3 regions of the Kitasatospora sp. NPDC059646 genome follow, and region 3 is predicted to be linked to each of the others. Evidence: riboswitches for the same ligand, from Rfam matches in the RefSeq annotation. Region 3 holds a riboswitch; each other region holds the start of a gene.
The links. A riboswitch is a leader RNA that binds a small molecule or an ion and turns the genes downstream of it on or off. The one in region 3 is predicted to bind cyclic di-AMP.
Positions count from the first base shown of each region.

Region 1: another riboswitch for cyclic di-AMP. It lies ahead of ACFV1L_RS27375 (NlpC/P60 family protein); the one in region 3 lies ahead of ACFV1L_RS35075 (peptidoglycan DD-metalloendopeptidase family protein).
Region 2: another riboswitch for cyclic di-AMP. It lies ahead of ACFV1L_RS05605 (transglycosylase family protein); the one in region 3 lies ahead of ACFV1L_RS35075 (peptidoglycan DD-metalloendopeptidase family protein).

Region 1 is NZ_JBHWDS010000046.1:45,749-53,206, reverse strand. It holds gene ACFV1L_RS27395 (rhomboid family intramembrane serine protease) at 1-636, opposite strand, end outside; gene ACFV1L_RS27390 (hypothetical protein) at 787-1,053, shown strand; gene ACFV1L_RS27385 (NYN domain-containing protein) at 1,349-2,653, shown strand; gene ACFV1L_RS27380 (NlpC/P60 family protein) at 2,845-3,882, shown strand; cyclic di-AMP (ydaO/yuaA leader) riboswitch at 4,219-4,399, shown strand; gene ACFV1L_RS27375 (NlpC/P60 family protein) at 4,410-5,471, shown strand; gene ACFV1L_RS27370 (NlpC/P60 family protein) at 5,696-6,748, shown strand; gene ACFV1L_RS27365 (hypothetical protein) at 7,120-7,458, shown strand, end outside.
Region 2 is NZ_JBHWDS010000006.1:16,472-23,929, forward strand. It holds gene ACFV1L_RS05570 (hypothetical protein) at 134-334, shown strand; gene ACFV1L_RS05575 (hypothetical protein) at 384-584, shown strand; gene ACFV1L_RS05580 (JmjC domain-containing protein) at 701-1,570, shown strand; gene ACFV1L_RS05585 (JmjC domain-containing protein) at 1,635-2,510, shown strand; gene ACFV1L_RS05590 (MazG family protein) at 2,570-3,568, shown strand; gene ACFV1L_RS05595 (SDR family NAD(P)-dependent oxidoreductase) at 3,576-3,995, opposite strand; gene ACFV1L_RS05600 (cytochrome P450) at 4,151-5,395, shown strand; cyclic di-AMP (ydaO/yuaA leader) riboswitch at 5,647-5,827, shown strand; gene ACFV1L_RS05605 (transglycosylase family protein) at 5,831-6,514, shown strand; gene eno (phosphopyruvate hydratase) at 6,738-7,458, shown strand, end outside.
Region 3 is NZ_JBHWDS010000085.1:6,505-13,962, forward strand. It holds gene ACFV1L_RS35060 (GNAT family N-acetyltransferase) at 1-1,142, opposite strand, end outside; gene ACFV1L_RS35065 (PP2C family protein-serine/threonine phosphatase) at 1,315-2,526, shown strand; gene ACFV1L_RS35070 (hypothetical protein) at 2,915-3,109, shown strand; cyclic di-AMP (ydaO/yuaA leader) riboswitch at 3,482-3,636, shown strand; gene ACFV1L_RS35075 (peptidoglycan DD-metalloendopeptidase family protein) at 3,639-4,628, shown strand; tRNA gene ACFV1L_RS35080 (tRNA-Gly) at 4,760-4,833, opposite strand; tRNA gene ACFV1L_RS35085 (tRNA-Pro) at 4,985-5,058, shown strand; gene tig (trigger factor) at 5,266-6,651, shown strand; gene ACFV1L_RS35095 (ATP-dependent Clp protease proteolytic subunit) at 6,875-7,458, shown strand, end outside.

The sequences.
Region 1 (7,458 bases), on a different contig from region 3:
CACCAGCCAGGCCGGCAGGCGCAGCGGGAGGAACAGCAGCACCGGCACCAGCGCGGTCACCCGGGCCCGGGGCCACAGCCGCAGGTACGCGCCCAGCACCCCGGCGATCGCACCGGACGCGCCGACCAGCGCCCGCATCCCGTCCGCGGTGTGCGCCTCCGCCACGGCGTAGCCGTAGGTGGCCAGGTAGCCGATCGCCAGGTAGCCGGTGAGGAAGCGGAACCGGCCGAGCCGGGCCTCCACGGCCGGGCCGAAGACGAACAGGAACAGCAGGTTGCCGGCCAGGTGCAGCCAGCCCGCGTGGACGAACAGCGAGGTGAGCACCGACAGTTCGGGAACCTTGCCGGGCGTGGGCGGCAGCACGCAGCCCGCCGCCGCCGGGGGCAGCGCGGAGAGCTGATCGGCCGTCAGGGGGCGGCCGCCCAGCAGCTCGGCGGGCACCGCGCCCCAGCGGTGCTCGTAGCGCTGCTCGGCGCACGCGCGGGCGTCGCCGCTGCCGTACCGCGGATTCGGGCCGGACGGGCCGACGAGCAGGACCAGCGCGGACAGCGCGATCAGCAGGTAGCTGACGACCGGGGTGCGGGCGGCCCGCTCGGCCGCCGGCGAACCGGCCCGGGCGGGGGCGGAGAGCACCATGCCGGTGAGCATTCCTCGGGGGCGCACCCGCGACACCGGGCGCTGCTCCGTCCGGGTGAGCGTCCGGGCTGTGGACCGGTGACCCGGCCCCCGGGGCGCAGGCAATAGGCTGGAGGCCCGGAAACCGGGACCAGCCGAGAGGGACCACTGATGACCATTGCCGCGCCGACCGCCGAAACCCGCTGGCGCTGCACCCTGTGCGGCAACCTCACCCGCTTCGACGTCACCCGCTCCTCGCGGGTGATCGACTTCCTGCACTTCGACCTGTCCGGCGACTCCAAGGTCGAGGAGACCCAGGTGCTCTCCGAGACCATCGAGTCGGTGCGCTGCCGCTGGTGCAACGCCGTGGACCAGGTCGAGCTGGTGGCCCGCCCCGGCGCCGAGGAGCTCACGGACGGCGCCCCCGAGCAGGGCTGACGCACTTCCACCGCCCCGCGTCCCCGTCCGTCCCCGGACCGGGGCGCGGGGCGGACTCGTCGGCGGGGTGCTGTCGGTGCGGCACGGTAGACGGGACAATTGCAAGCAGCGGCGGATTCCATCGCCCCGGCACCCGCCGGGGCCCGCCCCCGGACCAGGATCGGAGCCGAGAACAGTGGCGGAGGCAGCGAACGCGCCCGCGGGCACGGACGGGACCGCGCCCGCTCCGGTCCGGCGGACCGACGGGACCGCGACGGCCGAGGCCGCCCCGGGCTCCGAGGACGGCAACGGCGAGATGGCCGTCCGGGTGCTGCCCGAGGGCGTGCGGCGCCGGGTGGTCGGCATCGCCTCCGACGCGCTCGGCGGCATCGCGGCCGGCGAACTGCCCGCGGCGCTGCGCCCGTACGCCAAGTTCACCGCCGCCCGGCGGGCCAAGTACGCGGCGACCGCGCTGGCCGCCGCGCTGGAGTCGGACCCGGCGTTCCGGCTGCGGATAGCCGAGCGGCTGCGGCTCGGCCAGCCCGACCTGGTGCGCGCGCTGGAGGCGGGCACCGTGCCGGCCGCCGCCGATCCGATGGACGTGGCCGCCGCCGCCTACCTGGTGCGGCCGGCCGGCTGGTCCCGGCTGGTCGAGGAGGCCGGCGAGCAGGCCGAGCGGGTCGACGCCGAGGGCGTCGCCGCCGAGGCGGTCCGGCTCGCCGAGAAGCTGCAGGAGGAACTCGCCGAGGCCCGCTCCGCCGCCCGCGGCGAACTGGAGCGGCACCGCGCCGAGTCCGAGGGGGTGCGCCGGGAGGCCGACTCGCTGCGCAAGAAGGTCCGCTCGCTGGAGGCCGACACCCGCCGGGCGCAGGCCGAGAGCCGCCGGCTGGCCGCCGAGCTGGAGGCCGCCCGGGCCGCCGCCGCGACCGAGCGCAGCGCCGCCGAGAGCGAGGCCCGCCGGCTGCGGCACCGGGTCGCCGAACTGGAGGCCGCGGTGGAGAACGGCCGGCGCACCGCCCGGGAGGGCCGCAGCGTCGAGGACATGCGGCTGCGCCTGCTGCTGGACACCGTGCTGCAGTCCGCGCAGGGCCTGCAGCGGGAGCTGGCGCTGCCGGTGACGGCACTGCGCCCGGCCGACCTGGTGGAGGCGGTGGAGCCCGGTTCGGCCTCCCCGCACGACGTGGCCCGGCGCGGCCTGGCCGAGGACGACCCGGCGCTGCTGGACCAGCTGCTGGCCATCCCGCAGGTCCACCTGGTGGTGGACGGCTACAACGTGACCAAGACCGGGTACCCGCAACTTCCGCTGGAGCAGCAGCGGTTGAGGCTGCTGGGCGGTCTGGCGATGCTGGCGCAGCGGACCCAGGCGGAGGTGACCTGCGTGTTCGACGGCCAGGACCTCGACGTGCCGGTGATCATGGCCCCGCCGCGCGGCGTGCGGGTCCGGTTCAGCCGGACCGGGGAGACCGCGGACGAGCTGATCCGCCGCCTGGTGCGGGCCGAGCCGCAGGGGCGGCCGGTGGTGGTGGTCTCCACCGACAAGGAGGTCGCGGACGGGGTCCGCAAGGCCGGCGCCCGTCCGGTGGCCTCGGTGCTGCTGCTGAACCGGCTGTCGCGCAGCTGACCGGACTGACGGCAGGTCAGGGGCGTTCGGGCGGCCGGAGTGTGTCGGTGTGGTGAAGGGGCCGGGGAAGCGGATCCGGGAGCCTCCGGGGAGTGGACGCGGGGGCGGGGACTTCACTAGGGTCTGGCGTCAAACCTATATTCCGGACTATCGCCCGAACAGGTGAGTCCAGCAGGAAGAAGGAGCCCCCCTTGGCCTCCCACCGCCGTCCCAAGCAGCCGAGTCGCGCCCGGGTGACCGTGCTCACCGCTGCCGCCGCGACCGCGGTCGCCCTGTCGGCCCAGGTGAGCGCGCACGCCGCGCCGGCCCAGCCGAACAAGGACGAGGTCAAGGCGCAGGTCGACAAGCTGCTGGAGGAGCAGGAGCAGGCCGCCGAGAAGTACAACGGCGCCAAGGAGAAGGCCGACCAGCTGCGCAAGCAGGCCGACCAGCTGCAGGACCAGGTGGCCCGCGGCCAGGAGCAGTTGACCGAGCTGGCCTCCGGGCTGGCGGCGGTGGCCGGCGACCAGTACCGGCAGGGCAGCGTCGACCCGTCGATGCGCCTGATGCTCTCCTCCGACCCGGACAAGTACCTGGACCAGGCGTCCTCCTTCGACCAGGCCGCCAGCACCCAGGCCGAGACCCTTCGGTCGCTGAAGGACCAGCAGCGCCGGCTGGACCAGCAGAAGCAGGAGGCCGCGGCCGTCCTGGCGGAGCTGGACAGCTCCACCCAGGCGCTCAACGACGCCAAGAACGACGTGCAGAACAAGCTGCAGCAGGCGCAGAAGCTGCTCAGCCAGCTGTCCGCCGCCGACCGCGCCGCGATCCTGCGCGGCGGCGACGGCGCCGCCTCGCGCAGCTCGTCCCGGGTCGACCCGGCCAGCCTGCCGCCGGCCAGCGGCTACGCGGCGACCGCGGTGTCGGCGGCGCTCAGCAAGCAGGGCTCGGCCTACGTGTGGGGCGCGACCGGCCCGAACACCTTCGACTGCTCCGGCCTGATGGTGTGGGCGTACGCGAAGGCCGGCGTCTCGCTGCCGCGCACCTCGCAGTCGCAAGCCTCCGTCGGCACCAACGTGGGCAAGGACTGGCACAACGCCCAGCCCGGCGACCTGGTCATCTACTACAACGACGCGCACCACGTGGGCATGTACATCGGCAACGGCCTGGTGGTGCACGCGCCGCGCACCGGTGACGTGGTGAAGACCATGAAGGCCGACACCCTGCCGATCCTCACCATCCGCCGGGTCTGACGCCCCGAAGAATCGGACATACGCCCTATAGGGCGACAACTGACGCAACGTGACACGCCCGGACGGGTCGAGATCCTGCTGTGATCTACGACACGTCCGGGCGTTGCGTTTCTGCGCCGAATGGAGGGAAAAGCTGCGCGCTGCGCAACGAATCCCTTACTTTCGGTCAGTTTCCCAATCGAAATTGACTCAGAATCAGATTTTTTTCTGACAAGGATTTGAACGGATCACGGATCGGTTACTAGGGTCGTGCCTCGACCGCCGCAGAGTCGATCGCCCATGGGGGGCGACGGCGGAGGTCGCCGCCGAGTCCGTGACGCAGCGGGCGGGTCGTCAGAACGCGATCCGCCGACGGGGATCCCCTGCGGGGGTGCTGTCGAACGGAGCCGGGGAACCACGTTCCCCCGGGGTGAATCGGCGCCGGGTCGGCCGCGACAGCGGGCGGTGAGGCGCCGTAGGGCATCTCTTCCGGCCCGAACCCGTCAGCTCACCCGGTAGGCGGTGTGAGGAAGAAGGAGTCCGCCTTCGTGGCGTCCCATCGCCGTCCCAAGCCCGTCGGCCGTGCCCGGGTCTCGATTCTCACTGCCGCTGCCGCCACCGCCGTGGCGCTGTCCGCCCAGACCGGTGCGCACGCCGACCCGGCCCCCACCAAGGACCAGGTCAAGCAGCAGGTCGACCAGCTCAACGAAGACGCCGAGGTGAAGACCGAAGCGCTCAACGCCTCGGTCGAGAAGCAGCAGAACCTGCAGAAGCAGGTCTCCCAGCTGCAGGACCAGCTGGCCCGCCAGCAGGACCAGGTGACCACCGTCCAGGAGAGCCTGGCCACCATCGCCGCCGAGCAGTACCGCAGCGGCAACATCCCGCAGACCATGCAGCTGATGCTGTCCAGCAGCCCCGACACCTTCCTCGGGCAGGCGGGCGCGCTCAGCACCGTCGGCGCCACCCAGGCCGACCTGCTCAAGAGCTTCAAGGCCGAGCAGGCCAAGCTCGACGGCCAGCGCAAGGAGGCCGAGCAGAAGCTCGCCGAACTGGACACCACCACCAAGGCCCTCAAGGCCGAGAAGGAGGACGTCCAGGCCAAGCTGGCCAAGGCGCAGGAGCTGCTCAACACGCTCACCCAGAAGGAGCGCGACGAGCTCGCCGCGGCCGAGGCCAAGGCCGCCTCCGAGTCCCGCAGCCAGGCCGAGCGCGCCTCCCGCGACACCGTCCGCGCCGACCTCGCCGCCCCGGCCCCGGCCGGCTACGCCGGCGCCGCGATGAGCGCCGCGCTGTCCAAGCTCGGCAGCTGGTACTCGTACGGTGCGGCCGGGCCGACCACCTTCGACTGCTCCGGTCTGATGCAGTGGGCGTACGCCCAGGCGGGCGTGTCCATCCCGCGCACCTCGCAGGCCCAGGCGGGCGCCGGCACCAGCCTCGGCACCAACATCGCCAACGCCCGGCCGGGCGACCTGATCATCTACTACGGCGACCAGCACCACGTCGGCATGTACGTCGGCAACGGGCAGATCGTGCACGCCCCGCACACCGGCGCGCAGGTCCGCTACGAGTCGGCCACCGTGATGCCGATCAACAAGATCGTCCGGATCTGACGGACCGTCGGAGCCTCCGGCCCGGTACCCCGCGCGGGGCGCCGGGCCGTTTCCGTTCCCGGCGGGCTCGTTCCGGTGTCCGATTCGCGGTCAAATATTCGGTGCTGTCGGGGTTTGGACTGGATCCGTCCGACTCGCTAACCTCTGCCCCGGCCCCCCGTGCGGACGGCCGCCCGACCCGCGGGCGGCGGCGGAGGCCGGCCGCAGGAACGGAGTCGTCGCACGTGTCCGTGCACCGTCGCCCCCCACTGCCCGGTGTCCAGCGCCTCGCCCGCGTCCTGGCGCTCACGGCCGCCGCGGCCGGCGTGCTCCAGCTCGGCGTCGGCCCGGCCACCGCCACCCCGGCCGACCCGCCGGACCGCGGCGAGGTCAAGGCGCAGGTCGACCGGCTGTACGAGGAGACCGAGCAGGCCTCCGAGAGGTACAACGCCGCGCTGGAGCAGCAGAAACGGCTGCAGGCCGAGGCCGGCGCGCTCCAGGGGCAGGTCGCCGCCGGACAGGACGAGCTCAACCGGCTGCGCGCCGACCTCGGCGCGGTCGCCGCCGCCCAGTACCGCTCCCAGGGCATCGACCCCACCGTCCGGCTGATGCTCGACAACGACCCGGCCGCCTACCTGTCCGGCGCCCGCTCGCTCGGCCAGGCCACCGAGCGCCAGAACGACATCCTGCGGGACCTGCGGGAACGGCAGCGCCGGCTCGACCAGCGCCGCCAGGAGACCACCGCCAAGCTCGCCGAACTCGAACAGGCCCGGGACCGGCTGGCCGCCGCCAAGGAGGAGGTCCGCAGCCGCCTCGCCCAGGCCCAGCGGCTGCTGGGCCGGCTCGGCCCTGCCGACCGGGCCAGGCTCGCCGACGAGGACGCCCGGGACGCCCAGGCCCGCGCCGCCCGCGGCGCCGACCGGCTCGACCTCGGCGACCAGCCCCCCGCCTCCGAACGCGCCGCGGCCGCGCTGCGCGCCGCCGTCTCGAAGATCGGCTCCCCGTACGTGTACGGATCCACCGGGCCGGGCACGTTCGACTGCTCCGGTCTGATGTACTGGGCGTGGCGGCAGGCCGGAGTGACCCTGCCGCGGACCTCGCAGGAGCAGGCCTCGGCCGGCCGGCGGGTGAGCCTCGCCGAAGCCCGGCCCGGAGACCTGGTGATCTTCTTCAAGGACAGGCACCACGTCGGCATGTACGCCGGCGGCGGTGTCGTCGTGCACGCGCCCCACCCCGGCGCCCGGGTCCGCTACGAGAGCGTCAGCGCGATGCCGGTCAACTCGGTGGTGCGGGTCTGAACCAGCACGAGCCCCTGGTCACCGACCTGCCGCAGGCCCCGCGGCGGGTCGGTGCGCCGCTGTCCCGGCGGGCCGCCCTGCTGGCCGCCGCCGGGTGCGCCGCCCAGCTCTCGCTGCCCCGGGTCCGGCCCGCCGAGCGGCCCGGCGCGGCCGCCGCCCCGCCCGGCCCCGGCACGCCGGCCGGCACCCGGGAGGCCGTCGCGCGGGCGCTGGCGCAGCGCGCGGAGGCGATCCTGCTGCGCGACCCCGGCCGGCTGCCGACGGCCCCGGGCGCCGAGGAGGCCGACCGGGAGCTGCTCGCCCGGACCGCCGCGATCCGGTTCACCGAGTACACGCTGCGGCCGACCACGCTGACCGAGCCCGCACCCGGCGTGGACCGGCTGACCGTCGGCGCCGAGCTCGGCTACCGGATCTCCGGCGTGGACGACTACCCGGCGCTGCTGGAACGGCAGGTCGAACTCGTCCGGGACCGGACCGGCTGGCGGGTGGCCCGGGAGGTGCCGACCGGTGCCGCCGCGCCCTGGGACCTGGGCGCCGTCCACTCCGCGAGCGGGCAGCACTGCCTGGTGCTGGGCCTCGGCGAGGACGCCGGACTCGCCGACCTGGCCGCCCTCGCCGACCGCTCGATGCCGGTCGTCGAATCCGTCTGGGGGCCCTGGAAGCCCGGCCGGCTGCTGCTCGAACTACCGCTCACCGTCCAGCAGTTCGCC
Region 2 (7,458 bases), on a different contig from region 3:
GCGCAGGCGGCGACCGTGCCGACCGTGAGCGCGGGTCACGTCACGCCCGACGGCTGCGGTGCGTGCTACCCGGACGTCATCTGAGCCTGATCCACCTCTCTCTCGATCCGAATCTCTAGCAAGGAGTCCTGTCATGGGTGTTGAGAGCACCGAGTCCGCGTCGAAGTTCGCTGTGCTGGCCCGTCAGGCGGCGCTGTCGGTGGCGGTGGCTGCTGCGGTGGGTGGTGCGGTGTTCGCGCCGGCTGTCTCGGCGCAGGCGGCGACCGTGCCGACCGTGAGCGCGGGTCACGTCACGCCCGACGGCTGCGGTGCGTGCTACCCGGACGTCATCTGAGCCTGAACCGCCACTCTCTCGATCCGAATCTCTAGCAAGGAGTCCTGTCATGGGTGCTGAGAGCACCGAGTCCGCGTCGAAGTTCGCTGTGCTGGCCCGTCAGGCGGCGCTGTCGGTGGCGGTGGCCGCTGCGGTGGGTGGTGCGGTGTTCGCGCCGGCCGTCTCGGCGCAGGCGGCGACCGTGCCGACCGTGAGCGCGGGTCACGTCACGCCCGACGGCTGCGGTGCGTGCTACCCCGACGTCATCTGAGCCTGAACCGCCACGCACATCCCGGGGTCGCCGGCGGCATCGCCGCCGCCGGCGCCCCGCGTCCGCCCCACCACCAACCCCCTTGATCCGTCCGGACACCGGAGAGGAACACCGCCATGGACTGGCTGGCCCGCTGCGTCGACGACCCCGAGACCTTCCTGCGCAAGCACTGGCGGCAGGGACCGGTGGTGCTCCGCCCCGCCGACCCGCCGACCGAAGTGCTCACCGTGCAGGGGCTGTTCGACATCATCGACGAAGGCACGCTGCGCAACCCGTACGGCGGCCTGTTCACGGTCGAGGGCACGGTGCCGGAGGAGGAGTACTGCCCGCCGCGGGTGATCGCCGGCCGGGCGCTGGAGGGGTGCCTCGACCCGGAGCGGGTGCGGGCGCTGATCCGGGACCGCAACGCCACGCTCCAGCTGCGCTACCTCAACCACTGGCACCCCGGCGTGCGCGCCCTGACCACCGGCCTGTCGGAGAGCCTGGGCCGGCTCACCGAGGCGTTCCTCTTCTATTCGCAGCCGGGCCGGCACGGGCCGGTGCACCGCGACGAGGGCGACATCCTGGTCATCCAGCTCAGCGGCAACAAGCACTGGCAGGTGTACGGCGGTCCGACCGAGCCGAACTGGCAGCCGGTCCGCGAGGACAACCCGGGGCCGTGCCTGCTGGACACCGTCGTCCACCCGGGCGAGGTGCTGTACGTGCCGAACGGCTACGCCCACACCGCCCGCGCCACCGAGGACGGGCCCTCGCTGCACCTGACGATCGCCCTGCGCGAGGCGTGCGCCGTCCACCTGCGGGCCCAGCTGCGCGCCCTGCTCGCCGAAGGGCTCGAACTGCCCGCCCGTCCCCGCGACGAGGACGCCCTGCTGGCCGCCGGCGCCCAGCTGCTCGACCACCTGCGCACCCGCCTCGCCGACGCCGACCCGGCCGAGTTGGTCAGCGCCGCCCGCCGCGCCGCGTACAGCAGCCGCCCCACCGCCTGAACCCGTCGCACCGGCTCGCACCGCCCCCATCCGACGCACCGTCAGCACCCGAGGAGACCCGACCATGACCGAGACCTGGCTGAGCCGCTTCGTCGCGGACGAGGAGCAGTTCCGCACCGCGCTCTGGCGCACCGCCCCGGCCGTGCTGCGCCCCGAGCGCCCGCCGGTGGACGTGCTGCCCGCCGCCGAACTCGACCGGCTGCTCGACCACGGCCTGCTGAAGGTGCCGTACCTGGGCCTGGTGCAGCGCGACGCCCACCTGCCCGCCGAGCGGTTCTGCCCGCCGCGGGTGGTGCTCGGCGAGGTGGTCGGCGGGTACGCCGACGGCGCGGCCGTCCGGTCGCTGATCCGGGAGGAGCGGGCGACGCTGCTGCTGCGCTACGTCGACCAGTGGCACGAGGGCGTGCGCGCACTGGCCCGCGGCCTGGCCGCCGAGATCGGTCGGCACGTCGAGGCGTTCTACTTCCTCACCCCGCCCGGCACTCAGGGCCGCCCCGTGCACCGCGACGACGCGGACGTGTTCGTGGTGCAGATCTCCGGCGCCAAGCGCTGGTGGGTGCACGGCGGCCCCGCCGACGGCAACTGGGTGCCCGACCGGGAGGACGGCGACCCGGGCGAGGTGCTGCTGGAGACCGTCCTGCAGCCCGGTGAGGTGCTGTACGTGCCGCGCGGCTTCGCGCACCGGGCCCGCGCCGAGGACGGCGCGCCGTCGGCCCACCTGTCGCTGACGATCCGCGAGGCGGCCACCGCCAACCTGTACACCGTCGCGCAGAGCCTGCTCGCCGACAGCTGCGAACTGCCGGGCCGCCCGCTGGACGACGCCGCGCTCACCGAGGCCGCCGCCGCCCTGATCGAGCACGCCGGCGCGCTGCTGGCCGAGCTGACGCCCGCCGACCTGGTGGCCGTCACCCGGCAGGTCATGCTGCAGCCCGCGGCGTGACGCCCGGGCGGGAAAACGGGGTCGCCGGGCCCGCACACGGTCGTTGTAGGTTCGGTGCCGTGGACACTCCGAAGCTGATCCTGCTGACCACCACCCACCGCGTCGCCCCCGGCCTGCTGAGCTGGCCGGCCTGGGAGGCCCTCCGTTCGGCGCCGCGGGTGCTGGCCGGCGACGCCGACCACCCGCAGCTGCCCGCGCTGCGCGCCGCCGGCGTCGAGCCACGGCTGGTCGAACGGGGCTCCGCCCCGGCGCTGGCCCGGCAGCTGCTCGCCGAGGCGCCCGCGGTGTGGCTGGAGAGCCCGGACGGCGACCCGGGGCTGACCGACGCGCTGGCCCGGATCGCGGTCGAGGAGGCCGGCGAGCACCCGGAGATCGAACTGCTGCCGGGCTCCTACGACCTGCCGGGTTCCCGGCTGCTGGACCTGGTCTCGGTGATGGACCGCCTGCGGTCGCCCGGCGGCTGCCCCTGGGACGCCGAACAGACCCACCGGAGCCTGGTGAAGTACCTGGTCGAGGAGGCGTTCGAGCTGGTCGAGGCGATCGAGGAGGACGACCGGCCCACCCTCCGCGAGGAACTCGGGGACGTGCTGCTCCAGGTGTTCTTCCACTCCCGGATCGCCGAGGAGCACGAGGAGGACCCGTTCTCCATCGACGACGTGGCCGGCGACATCGTCGAGAAGCTGATGTACCGCCACCCGCACGTGTTCGGCGACGTCGACGTCCGGGACTCCGCCGAGACCGAGGCCAACTGGGAGCAGCTGAAGGCCGCGGAGAAGCAGCGCGAGTCCGTGCTGGACGGCGTCCCGGCCGGACTCCCCGCCCTGGCGTACGCGGCGAAGCTGGTCTCCCGGGTCCGCCGCGCGCAGTTCACCGCGGTGCCGGACGCGCCCTACGAGCTGCCCGCCGAACTCACCGCCGAGACCGCCGGCGACCTGCTGCTGGCCGTTGCCCAGCGCGGCTACGACCGGGGCATCGACGTGGACGCGGCGCTGCGGGCCGCGGCCCGGCGCTACCGCCGCGCGGTCCGGGCCGCGGAGGGCCTGCCCGAGGAGGGCTGACGGCCCGTCAGCCCGCCAGCGGGACGTCCGAGACGGCGCGGCGCTGGGCCGGGACGACCTCGCCGATCGCCTCGCCGACCAGGGCGAGGAGCTCGGCCAGCGGGTCGAGGTGGCGGGGCAGTTCGGCGAGCTGGACGATCCGCTCGCCGTCCGGGCCGGCGACCGCGAACAGGTCGATCGGTCCGAGGTGCTTGACGGCGGTGTCGACCAGCGCCGCGATGTCCGCCGGGTGGTGGACGTCGCCGGACACCCCGACCGCCGGGCAGCCGGGACGGTCGAGTTCGGCGGCCAGGTCCTCGGCGACGCCGGGACGGAGATCGGCGATCAGCAGGCCGGCGGCTCCGGCGGCGGAGAACCTGCGGGCCAGATCGGCCCCCTCGCCTCCGTCGAGCACCGCGATGACCACCACTGCACCGGCTACTCGCATGGCCTGCTCCCCTTCCAGAGCGAAACCGCGGGCGGTCCGCACGCCGCCCACTGTGGTTCATCGGAGGATCGTAGGCTCGCCCCGACGCTCCGCAACAGGGAATACCCGCCAGGTGACCAGACTCACGCGACGGCGGTTCCAGATACGGTCAAGACATGCCAGATCAGCCCCACGAAGCCCGCCCGCAACTCTTCACCTGGGAGTTCGCGGCCGACCCGTACCCGGCCTACGCCTGGCTGCGGGAGCACGCCCCGGTGCACCGCACCACGCTGCCGAGCGGGGTGGAGGCCTGGCTGGTCACCCGGTACGCGGACGCCCGGCAGGCGCTGGCCGACGCGCGGCTGTCCAAGAACCCGGCGCACCACAGCGAACAGGCGCACCGCACCGGCCGGGTGGGCATCCCGGGGGAGCGGCAGGCGGACCTGATGACCCACCTGCTGAACATCGACCCGCCGGACCACACCCGGCTCCGCCGCCTGGTGTCGAAGGCGTTCACGCCGCGCCGGGTCGCCGAGTTCGAGCCCCGGGTGCAGCAGCTCACCGACCGGCTGATCGACTCGTTCGCGGAGCGCGGCGAGGCCGACCTGATCCACGAGTTCGCGTTCCCGCTGCCGATCTACGCGATCTGCGACCTGCTGGGCGTCCCGCCGGAGGACCAGGACGACCTGCGGGACTGGGCGGGCATGATGATCCGTCACACCGGCGGCAAGCGCGGGGGAGTGGGCCGCGCGGTCAAGCAGATCCGCGGCTACCTGGCCGACCTGATCCACCGCAAGCGGGCCGACCTCGGCGACGACCTGATCTCCGGCCTGATCCGGGCCAGTGACCACGGCGAGCACCTGACCGAGAACGAGGCCGCGGCAATGGCCTTCATCCTGCTGTTCGCCGGCTTCGAGACCACCATCAACCTGATCGGCAACGGGGTCTACGCCCTGCTGCGGAACCCGGACCAGCGCACCCGGCTCCAGGAGTCGCTGGGGCGCGGCGAGTCCGGTCTGCTGGAGACCGGCATCGAGGAACTGCTGCGCTACGACGGGCCGGTGGAGCTGGCCACCTGGCGGTTCGCGACCCGGCCGCTGACCGTCGGCGGCGTGGACATCCCGGTGGGGGACCCGGTGCTGGTGGTGCTGGCCGCGGCGGACCGCGACCCGGCCCGGTTCTCCGACGAGAACACCCTGGACCTGGCCCGCTCCGACAATCCGCACCTGGGATTCGGTCACGGCATCCACTACTGCATCGGCGCGCCGCTCGCCCGGCTCGAAGGGCAGCGCGCGATCGGCACACTGCTGACACGGCTGCCGGACCTCCAGTTGGCGGCCGATCCCGCCGAACTCCGTTGGCGGGGCGGGCTGATCATGCGCGGCCTGCGCGAACTCCCGGTCTCCTTCACGCCCCGCTGACCCGGTTTCGGCGACCCCGGACCCCGCCCCAGCACGGCACTGTCCGAACCCCCGGCGGGGGCGCGCGATGCGCCCCGTCCGGGGCGATTCCGGACATACATGGACGGTTTGTGCACGAGAAGTGAAGGTCCGTAATTTCGACGTGATACCGGTGATATGAGCTTGTGATTGCTCGTCAGCTCTGCTTACTCTCCGATTTGCCCGCAGCTGCGGGCCCCGAACGCGGCACGCCGAATCCTGTCCACCGCGCCCTCGGGACACCGACCAGACCCGGACAGGAGCGGGGGACCCAAGTGTGAACGCCGTAGTCCCCGACGGCTCGGGGTGAAGCCGCCAGGGAGCGGACGCAGCCGCGTCCGGTCCCGCCGGCGGCCGGGCCAACCTCCCGGTCCGAACCCGACAGCTCACCTCGCAGGCGTGCGGAGAGGAAGCACCATGCTGTTCACCGGCACCGGCCGTCACCGTCGCAGTACCAAGGCCGAGAAGGTCGTCGCCGCCGCCGGCGTCGCCTCCGTCGGTCTCGCCCTGCCCCTGCTCTCCGCCACCGGAGCGGCAGCCGCGCCCGTCGACACCTGGGACCGCGTCGCCCAGTGCGAGAGCGGCGGCAACTGGGGCATCAACACCGGGAACGGGTACTACGGCGGCCTGCAGTTCTCCTCCTCCACCTGGCGCGCCTACGGCGGCGGCCAGTACGCCCCCACCGCCGACCGGGCGAGCCGCGCCGAGCAGATCGCGGTCGCCGAGCGGGTGCTCGCCTCGCAGGGCCCCGGCGCCTGGCCGGTCTGCTCCGGCAAGGCCGGACTGGCCAAGGGCGGCGGCAGCTCCCAGGACACCGCCTCCCGCTCCCAGCAGCGCGCGGCCGCCCCGAAGGCGGCGCAGCAGCAGGCGCCGAAGACCGCCAAGACCCCGAAGCAGACCCCCGCGCAGAGCGCCCCGGCCGCCCAGCAGCAGCCGCAGAACGGCGCCGCCCGGCTCACCGTGCAGGAGGGCGACACGCTGTCCGGCATCGCCGCCGCCCGGAACGTCCCCGGCGGCTGGGAGCAGCTCTACCAGGCCAACCGCGGCGTCATCGGCGCGGACCCGGACCTGATCGTCCCCGGCCAGGTGCTCTCGCTCTGACGGTCGCCCGGGCGGCCGTACCCCTGACGAACCGTCCGCTCCCGGCGCGCGCAACGCAGTTCGCGCCGCCCGGGGCGGACGGTCGGCGGGCAAACAGGTGAACTACCAGTGAGTAGCCGGGCCACACGGTGAGACGGAGCCCGGCCGGGCGTGGCCGCGGGCATGTCTGCGGCTAGGCTCTGGGCGTAACGACCACACATCCGCTTCCGCTAGGAGATGCCTCGTGCCGTCCATTGATGTCGTCGTAGCCCGTGAGATCCTCGACTCCCGCGGCAACCCCACGGTCGAGGTCGAGGTCGGTCTCGACGACGGCAGCACCGGTCGTGCGGCTGTCCCGTCGGGTGCCTCCACCGGCGCCTTCGAGGCGCTGGAGCTCCGCGACGGCGACAAGAACCGCTACTTCGGCAAGGGCGTCGAGAAGGCCGTCCTCGCCGTCATCGAGCAGATCGGCCCCGAGCTGGTCGGCTACGACGCCACCGAGCAGCGCCTGATCGACCAGGCCATGCTCGACCTGGACGCCACCCCGGACAAGTCCTCGCTCGGCGCCAACGCGATCCTCGGCGTCTCGCTCGCCGTGGCGCACGCCGCCTCCGAGGCCAGCGACCTGCCGCTGTTCCGCTACCTGGGCGGCCCGAACGCCCACGTGCTGCCCGTCCCGATGATGAACATCCTCAACGGCGGCTCGCACGCGGACTCCAACGTCGACATCCAGGAGTTCATGATCGCCCCGATCGGCGCGGAGTCCTTCTCCGAGGCCGTCCGCTGGGGCGTCGAGGTCTACCACACCCTCAAGGGCGTGCTGAAGGAGCGCGGGCTGTCCACCGGCCTGGGCGACGAGGGCGGCTTCGCCCCGAACCTGGACTCCAACCGCGAGGCCCTCGACCTCATCACCGAGGCCATCAAGAAGGCCGGCTACACCCCGGGCAAGGACGTCGCGCTCGCCC
Region 3 (7,458 bases):
AGCGAGCCGCCACCCAGGTAGACCGAGCCCAACTCCCGCACGTCCAGCTCCAGATCGGCCGGACCGTCGGTCGGCACGCAGGAGGCCGGCTTGCCCGGCGCCGCCGTCAGCCGCCAGCGGCCCGCGTTCCACGGGCAGAACGCGTCGGTGACCTCCAGCACCGCGTCCACCGGCAGGGCCCAGCCGCGCGCCTCCAGCGCCCTCGGCAGGTCCACCAGCCGCACGAACATGCCGTCGACCAGACGCGGCGTCAGGTGCCGGACGTCCGACACCAGGTGCAGCAGCGGGTCGTCGGCCGGCAGGTTGTGCGCCTCCACCCGCTCGGTCAGGTCGAGGTCCAGCAGGAACTCCCACAGCCGGGCGTACACCCAGGGCTGCTCCGCCTGCACCGCGCGGACCCGGACCACGCCGGCCGCGCCGCGGTCGTTCCAGTCGCCCTTCACCGCGTACCGCGCGTAGCCCAGCAGTTCGCCGGTCTCCGGGTCCTCCGCCAGCACCGACTGCAGCGCGGAGAAGCCGCCGCGGGAACCGGGCGCGTCCAGCACCGGGACCTTCTCCCAGCCGGGCTGCCGCACCAGGGTGCCCGGACGGCGGGTGGCGAGGCGGGCGTACAGCTCCTCGCAGCGGGCCAGCTCGGCGACCGGATCGGCCAGCCGCAGCACCAACTCCCCGCGCTGCTCCGGGGTGTGCACCTTCACCCGGCCGCGGTCCATCGACACCACCGCCTTGCGGGTGGCCTGGCCGTAGCCGAACCGGCCGTAGATCGGCGGCTCGGACGCCGTCAGCACCGCCAGGCACTCGCCGGCCGCCCGCACGTCGTCCAACTGGCGGCGCATCAGGGCCGTCAGCACGCCCCGCCGCCGGTGGGTGGGCAGCACGCCCACCATCGTCACGCCCGCCGCCGGGAGCACCGCGCCGCCCGGCACCACCACCCGGAAGCCGACCGCCCCGGCGGTGCCGACGATCCGCTCGCCCTCGCAGACCGCCAGCGAGCGCCCGACCTCCGTCAACTCGTGCCACAGCGCCCGCTCCTCGGGCTCCTCCTCGGTGCCGCCGAAGGCCACGGTCAGCACGCCGTACCAGGAGTCCCACTCCTCGGCGCGCAACGGCCGGACGGTCAGCTCGGGGTGTCGAATCGTCATGGGGCCCTCCCTATCACCCGATCCGGGCGCACGCGACCGATTTGTCACGCCCTCGGCGTGCCCCCGGATCCGGCGCGCGCGGCCGAAACCCACCGGAGCGTGCCGACTTCGTTGCACTCGGTGCCACCCGGGCCGTCGACGCGCGCACCGGCGGTGGATAAGGTCGGTCCCCATGGCCGGCAGCGCGCGTCCCAGTGCGACGGGCCGGGACGGCGGGCCGTCCCGCGAGCCCGTGACGGCCCGGCTGCGCGCGGCGCTGTACCGGGCCCGGCGCAGGCTGCGCCGCACCGGGGTCGACTACTTCCGCGGCGACGGCGCCGACTGGTGGGCGTTCGCCGCGCTCGCCCTCGCGGTGCCCGTCCTGGTACTGCTGAACATCCTGCTGCCGGACTGGGCCCCGCCCACCGCCCTGGTGCTGCCGGTGCTGGCCGGCGCCCTGCTGCTGCGCCCCGGCACCCTGGTGCTGCTGTACGCCGTCGCGGCCGCCGGGCTGATCACCGAGTCCCTGGTGCACACCGGGGAGCGCGTCGCCAGCGACCGGCCCGAGGCCTACGCGCACGGCGTCACCCCCGGAGCCGCGCTGGTGGTCGGCGCGGTCGGCGTCGCCGGACTGCTGGTCGCCCAGTTCCGCCGCCGGATCGGCGTGCCCTGGCGCGGCGGCTCCACCATGCTGTTCGACCTGCGCGAGCGGATCCGGGTCCAGGGCCGCGTCCCGCGCCTGCCCGACGGCTGGCACACCGACACCGCGCTGCGCCCGGCCGGCGGCCAGTCCTTCTCCGGCGACTTCATGGTCGCCGCCCGCACCGGCCCCGGCGGCCGGATGCTGGAGGCCGTCCTCGCCGACGTCTCCGGCAAGGGCATGGACGCCGGCAGCCGAGCCCTGCTGCTGTCCGGCGCCTTCGGCGGACTGCTCGGCTCGCTGCCCGCCCACGACTTCCTCCCCGCCGCCAACGGCTACCTGCTGCGCCAGGACTGGGCGGAGGGCTTCGCCACCGCCGTCCACCTGGTGGTCGACCTGGACACCGGCGAGTACGAACTGCTCTCCGCCGGGCACCTGCCCGGCATGCACCGGCTGGCCGGCGCCGGGCACTGGGAGGTCAAGGAGGCCGAGGGCCCGCTGCTCGGCGTCTACGACGAGGCCAAGTTCGAAGGGGTGCGCGGCGTCCTGGGCCCCGGCGACGTGCTGATGCTGTGCACCGACGGCATGGTGGAGATCCCCGGCCGCGACCTCGCCGAGGGCATGGACCGGTTGATGGGGGAGGCCGACCGGCTGGTGGCCGCCGCCCCGGTGCCGGTCCGGTCCGGCGCCGCGGTCCGGTTGATCGACACCGTCGCCAAGCACGTCAACGACGACCGCGCGGTCATGCTGATCTGGCGCCGCTGAACCGCCGTCGTGCGCAGATGCGGTGAGCGCGGAGTGCCCACGGAGTGTCAAACCCGGGCGTTGATCTTCGGCCAATTCCGGCGCGCCGCCCGGCCCGTGGCCCGCTCCCGGATCTGCCTGCCGGTTTGCCGCGCCGGCCGGGGCGGACCACCGCCCGCCGACGGGCCGTCAGAACCCGGTTGCTATCGTCGCGGTCGGCGAAAATCAGTCCTACCAGGCGGGTTGGGAGCCCGGGCAACCGGGCAAGTCCTTTACGCAGTCCGCACGAGCGACCACACTGAGTCCGGATGGAGTGGTGGGGACACGGGGGGCAGGGGCCGGTTTCCGCCTGGGAGCCATCGACGGTTTCCACCCGAACCCCCGCCACGAATCGAGGAAGTGAGTCCCGGTGGCCTTCTCCGTCTCCGCGCTTGTCCTGTTCGGCATCATCGTCGCGATCTTCATTCGCAACAAGCAGCTGAAGACCGGGCACGCCATCGTCGCCGCCCTGTTCGGCTTCATGCTCAGCCAGTCGACCATGGCCGGCCCGATCCAGCAGTTCCTCACCTCGGTGTCCAAGGCCATCGCGTCGATCGCGGGCTGACGCCCCGTCGGCTCCCCGGCGGCACTCCACGACGGGCGGGAGGCTCCCTCGCACCGTCCCTTCGGCCTGCCCGCGGGTGACCAGGGTCACCCGGCCGGTCACGCCGGGTCCGCGCCCGAACGCGCACGGTGGCCGAAGTCGCCCACCGTGCGGGGCTCGTAGGCGCACCGTCATGATCCCGTACGCACACCGCAGCGAGCCGGTGGGCGCAGCGTGACCTGGTGGACCGTCAGCCCCTTCCCGATCTCGGGAGCGGGGCCGATCGGCGTTTGCCAGCCTCCCGAGCCGTGGGTTTTGCTTCCTCCGCAGCCCGGCCATGGTCCGGGCGGGCCACCGGACGGAACGCCTAGTCCTGCCGTCGTCCGGTGCCGACCAGAAACCACGCCACGGCAGGAGCGGGGGAACCACAGGTAGGACGCCGGGCCCGGACACACCGGGAACGGCTCGGGGTGAAGCCGCAGTTCTGCGGCCGGGCAACTCTCGCCCGAACCCGACAGCTCACCTCGCAGGCGTCGGAGAGGAACGCTTCATGTCCGCTCAGGGCAAGCACCGCAAGCCGCGCCTGACCACCATCGTCCGCATCGCCATCGCCACCGGCGTGGCCGGCGCCGCGGTCGGCCTCCCGGTCACCGCCGCCTCCGCGCACACCACCGACCACCAGGGCGGCGCCCAGCAGTGGTCCAACGTCTCGGTGGACGCCAAGCCGGTCGCCGACCACGCCGACGGCGCCCAGCGCGCCGCCGCGCACAGCTACCGGGTCGCCGCCGGCGACACCCTGTCCAAGATCGCCGACGCCCAGCACGTCGACGGCGGCTGGGAGAAGCTGTACCAGGACAACCGTTCCGTGGTCGGCGGCAACCCCGACCTCATCTACCCGGGCCAGCACCTGACCATCAACGGCCAGGCCGCCGCCCCCGCCGCCAAGGCCCCGGCCGCGTCCGCCTCCTCGGACACCGCCGCCAAGGCCGCGGCGCCGAAGGCCGCCCCCAAGCAGGCCGACACCACCGCGTCGACCACCGCGAAGACGGCCGCCACCGGCACCGCCAAGACCCAGCAGGCGGCCCCGAAGGCCTCCACCACCACCACCACGACCGCGGCGACCACCAGCTCGTCCGCCGCCTACGTCGCCCCGGCGCCGGGCAAGGTCACCACCGGTTACAAGGTGGCCGGCTCCAACTGGTCCAGCGGCTACCACACCGGCATCGACTTCCCGGTCGCTACCGGCACCAGCCTCAAGGCCGTCGCCGCCGGCACCGTGGTCTCCGCCGGCAACGGCGGCGCCTACGGCAACCAGGTCATCATCAAGCTGGCCGACGGCAAGTACGCCCAGTACGCCCACCTCTCCTCGATCTCCGTCTCGGCCGGCCAGTCCGTGACGGCGGGTCAGCAGATCGGTCTCTCCGGCGCGACCGGCAACGTGACCGGCCCGCACCTGCACTTCGAGATCCGCACCACCCCGGACTACGGCTCCGACATCGACCCGGTCGCCTACCTGGCGGCCCACGGCGTCAACGTCTGATCGTCGCCCACCCCTCGAAGGCCCCGGACAGCCCCGCTGTCCGGGGCCTTCGGGCTGCCGGGGCGGCGGGCCCGGAGGCCCGGGAACGGCGACGGCCCCGACTGCGTGGGCAGTCGGGGCCGTCGGCCGCGTGGAGCGGGTGACGAGAATCGAACTCGCGTGACCAGTTTGGAAGACTGGGGCTCTACCATTGAGCTACACCCGCAAAGGAGTGCCCGCACCGCGCGCCGCGGTGACGGGGACGCGGACAGCCTACCTGCTCGGGCCGGTGGAATGCACACTCCTTCCGCGTTGTCGGCTCGCCGATATCGCCCCGGTCGGAGGCGGGCCGACGTGTACTCTTCTGCTCGGCACCACGGGGTGTGGCGCAGGTTGGTAGCGCGTCCGCTTTGGGAGCGGAAGGCCGTCGGTTCGAATCCGGTCACCCCGACCGTGCGGCAGGGTCCCGTCGGTGGCGGGGCCCTGTTGTCGTCTGTCGCCGCGGGCGCGGGCGTTGGAGGTCGCGCGGACCCGGAGCCGGTGCCGGGCACAGTCGCTTTCGTGGTACCGGTAGGATGGACCGCTGGCGGTAGTACGGACAGCATTGCAGCCCCAACCGCCTATCGCCCTGACCGCAAGCCCCCTAGGAGACCCAACCGTGAAGAGCGCCGTCGAGACTCTGAACCCGACCCGGGTTCGACTCACCGTCGAGGTGCCCTTCGAGGAGCTCAAGCCCAGCCTCGACGCGGCGTACAAGAAGATCAACCAGCAGGTCACCGTCCCGGGCTTCCGCAAGGGCAAGATCCCGAACCGGGTCATCGACCAGCGCTTCGGCCGGGGCGCTGTGCTGGAGGAGGCCGTCAACGACGCGCTTCCGCGCTTCTACACGCAGGCCGTCGACGAGGGCCAGATCGACGTGCTGGGCCAGCCCGACATCACGGACATCGCCGGTGTCGAGAACCTGGTCGACGGCGGTGACCTGAAGTTCACCGCCGAGGTCGACGTGCGCCCCGAGGTCACCCTGCCGGACTTCGCCGAGATCGCCGTCGTGGTGGACCCGGTCGAGGTCACCGACGAGGACATCGAGAAGTCGCTGCAGCAGCTGCGCGAGCGCTTCAGCTCCGTGAAGGACGTCGAGCGCGCCGCCGCCGAGGGCGACGTCGTGGTCATCGACCTGGAGGCCAAGGTCGACGGTGAGGTGCCGGAGGACGGCACCGCCACCGGCGTGAGCTACGAGATCGGCTCCGGCCGCCTGCTGGACGGCATCGACGAGGCCGTCGTCGGCCTGTCCGCCGGCGAGTCCAAGACCTTCACCACCACCCTCAAGGGCGGCACGCAGGTCGGCAAGGACTCCGAGGTCACCGTCACCGTGACCACCGTCCAGGAGAAGGAACTCCCCGAGCTGGACGACGAGTTCGCGCAGCTGGCCAGCGAGTTCGACACCCTGGAGGAGCTGCGCGAGGACTCGCGCAAGCGCCTCGAGCGGATGAAGGAGTTCGACCAGGCCACCCAGGCCCAGGAGAAGGTCCTCGACGAGCTGCTGCAGCGCGTCGAGATGGAGTACCCGGAGAAGCTGCTCGCGGACGAGATCGGCACCCGCAAGCACAACCTGGAGCACCACCAGCTGGAGCCGATGGGCCTGACCCTCGACACCTACCTCGCCTCCCAGGACAAGTCCCGCGAGGACTTCGAGAAGGAGACCGAGGAGCAGGCGAAGAAGGGCATCAAGACCCAGTTCGTGCTGGACCAGATCGTCAAGAACGAGGAGCTGGGCGTCAACCAGGAGGAGCTCACCGAGCACCTCATCCGTCGCGCCGCCGGCTCCGGCCTGACCCCGGACCAGTTCGCCCAGCAGGTCGTCCAGGGCGGCCAGGTGCAGCTGCTGGTCGGCGAGGTCGCCCGCGGCAAGGCGCTGGCCCTGGTCGTCGAGGCCGCCAAGGTCACCGACACCAACGGTGAGGTCGTCTCGTTCGAGGACGACGAGGAGGAGGCGGCCGAGGCCGTCGTCGCCGAGGCCGAGGCCGAGGAGGCCAAGGAGGCCTGAGCCTCCTGACCGTCGGGAATCCGACGGTGCGTCAGACCGGGAACGGGCCCGGGCACCGCACGGTGCCCGGGCCCGTTCCCGTTCGGCCTGCTCACCCTGCGCTCACAGCGAACAGTTCTGCGTGGGGGATTCAGCGGCGGGGCCTGCGCGTTAGGGTCGGTGGACAGCGACACACACGCAGATCGACTGAGCAGGTGGCTAAGTGACGTTCCCGCAGATGCAGATGCCTGGCCCGATGGCACCGCACGCCGCCGGCGGCGACGTGGGCGGCGGCCTGGGCGACCAGGTCTACAACCGGCTGCTCAACGAGCGCATCATCTTCCTCGGCCAGCAGGTCGACGACGACATCGCCAACAAGATCACCGCCCAGCTCCTGCTGCTCGCGGCGGACCCCGAGAAGGACATCTACCTCTACATCAACTCCCCGGGTGGATCCATCTCGGCGGGCATGGCGATCTACGACACCATGCAGTACATCAAGAACGACGTGGTCACCATCGCCATGGGCATGGCCGCCTCGATGGGCCAGTTCCTGCTGACCGCGGGCGCGAAGGGCAAGCGCTTCTCGCTGCCGAACGCCAACATCCTGATGCACCAGCCCTCCGCGGGCCTCGGCGGCTCCGCCACCGACATCCGGATCCAGGCCGAGCAGCTGCTGCGCACCAAGAAGCGGATGTCGGAGCTGATCGCCCACCACAGCGGCCAGTCCTTCGAGCAGATCACCGCGGACTCCGACCGTGACCGCTGGTTCACGCCGGAGGAGGCCAAGGCGTACGGCCTGATCGACGACATCATGCACAGCGCCGC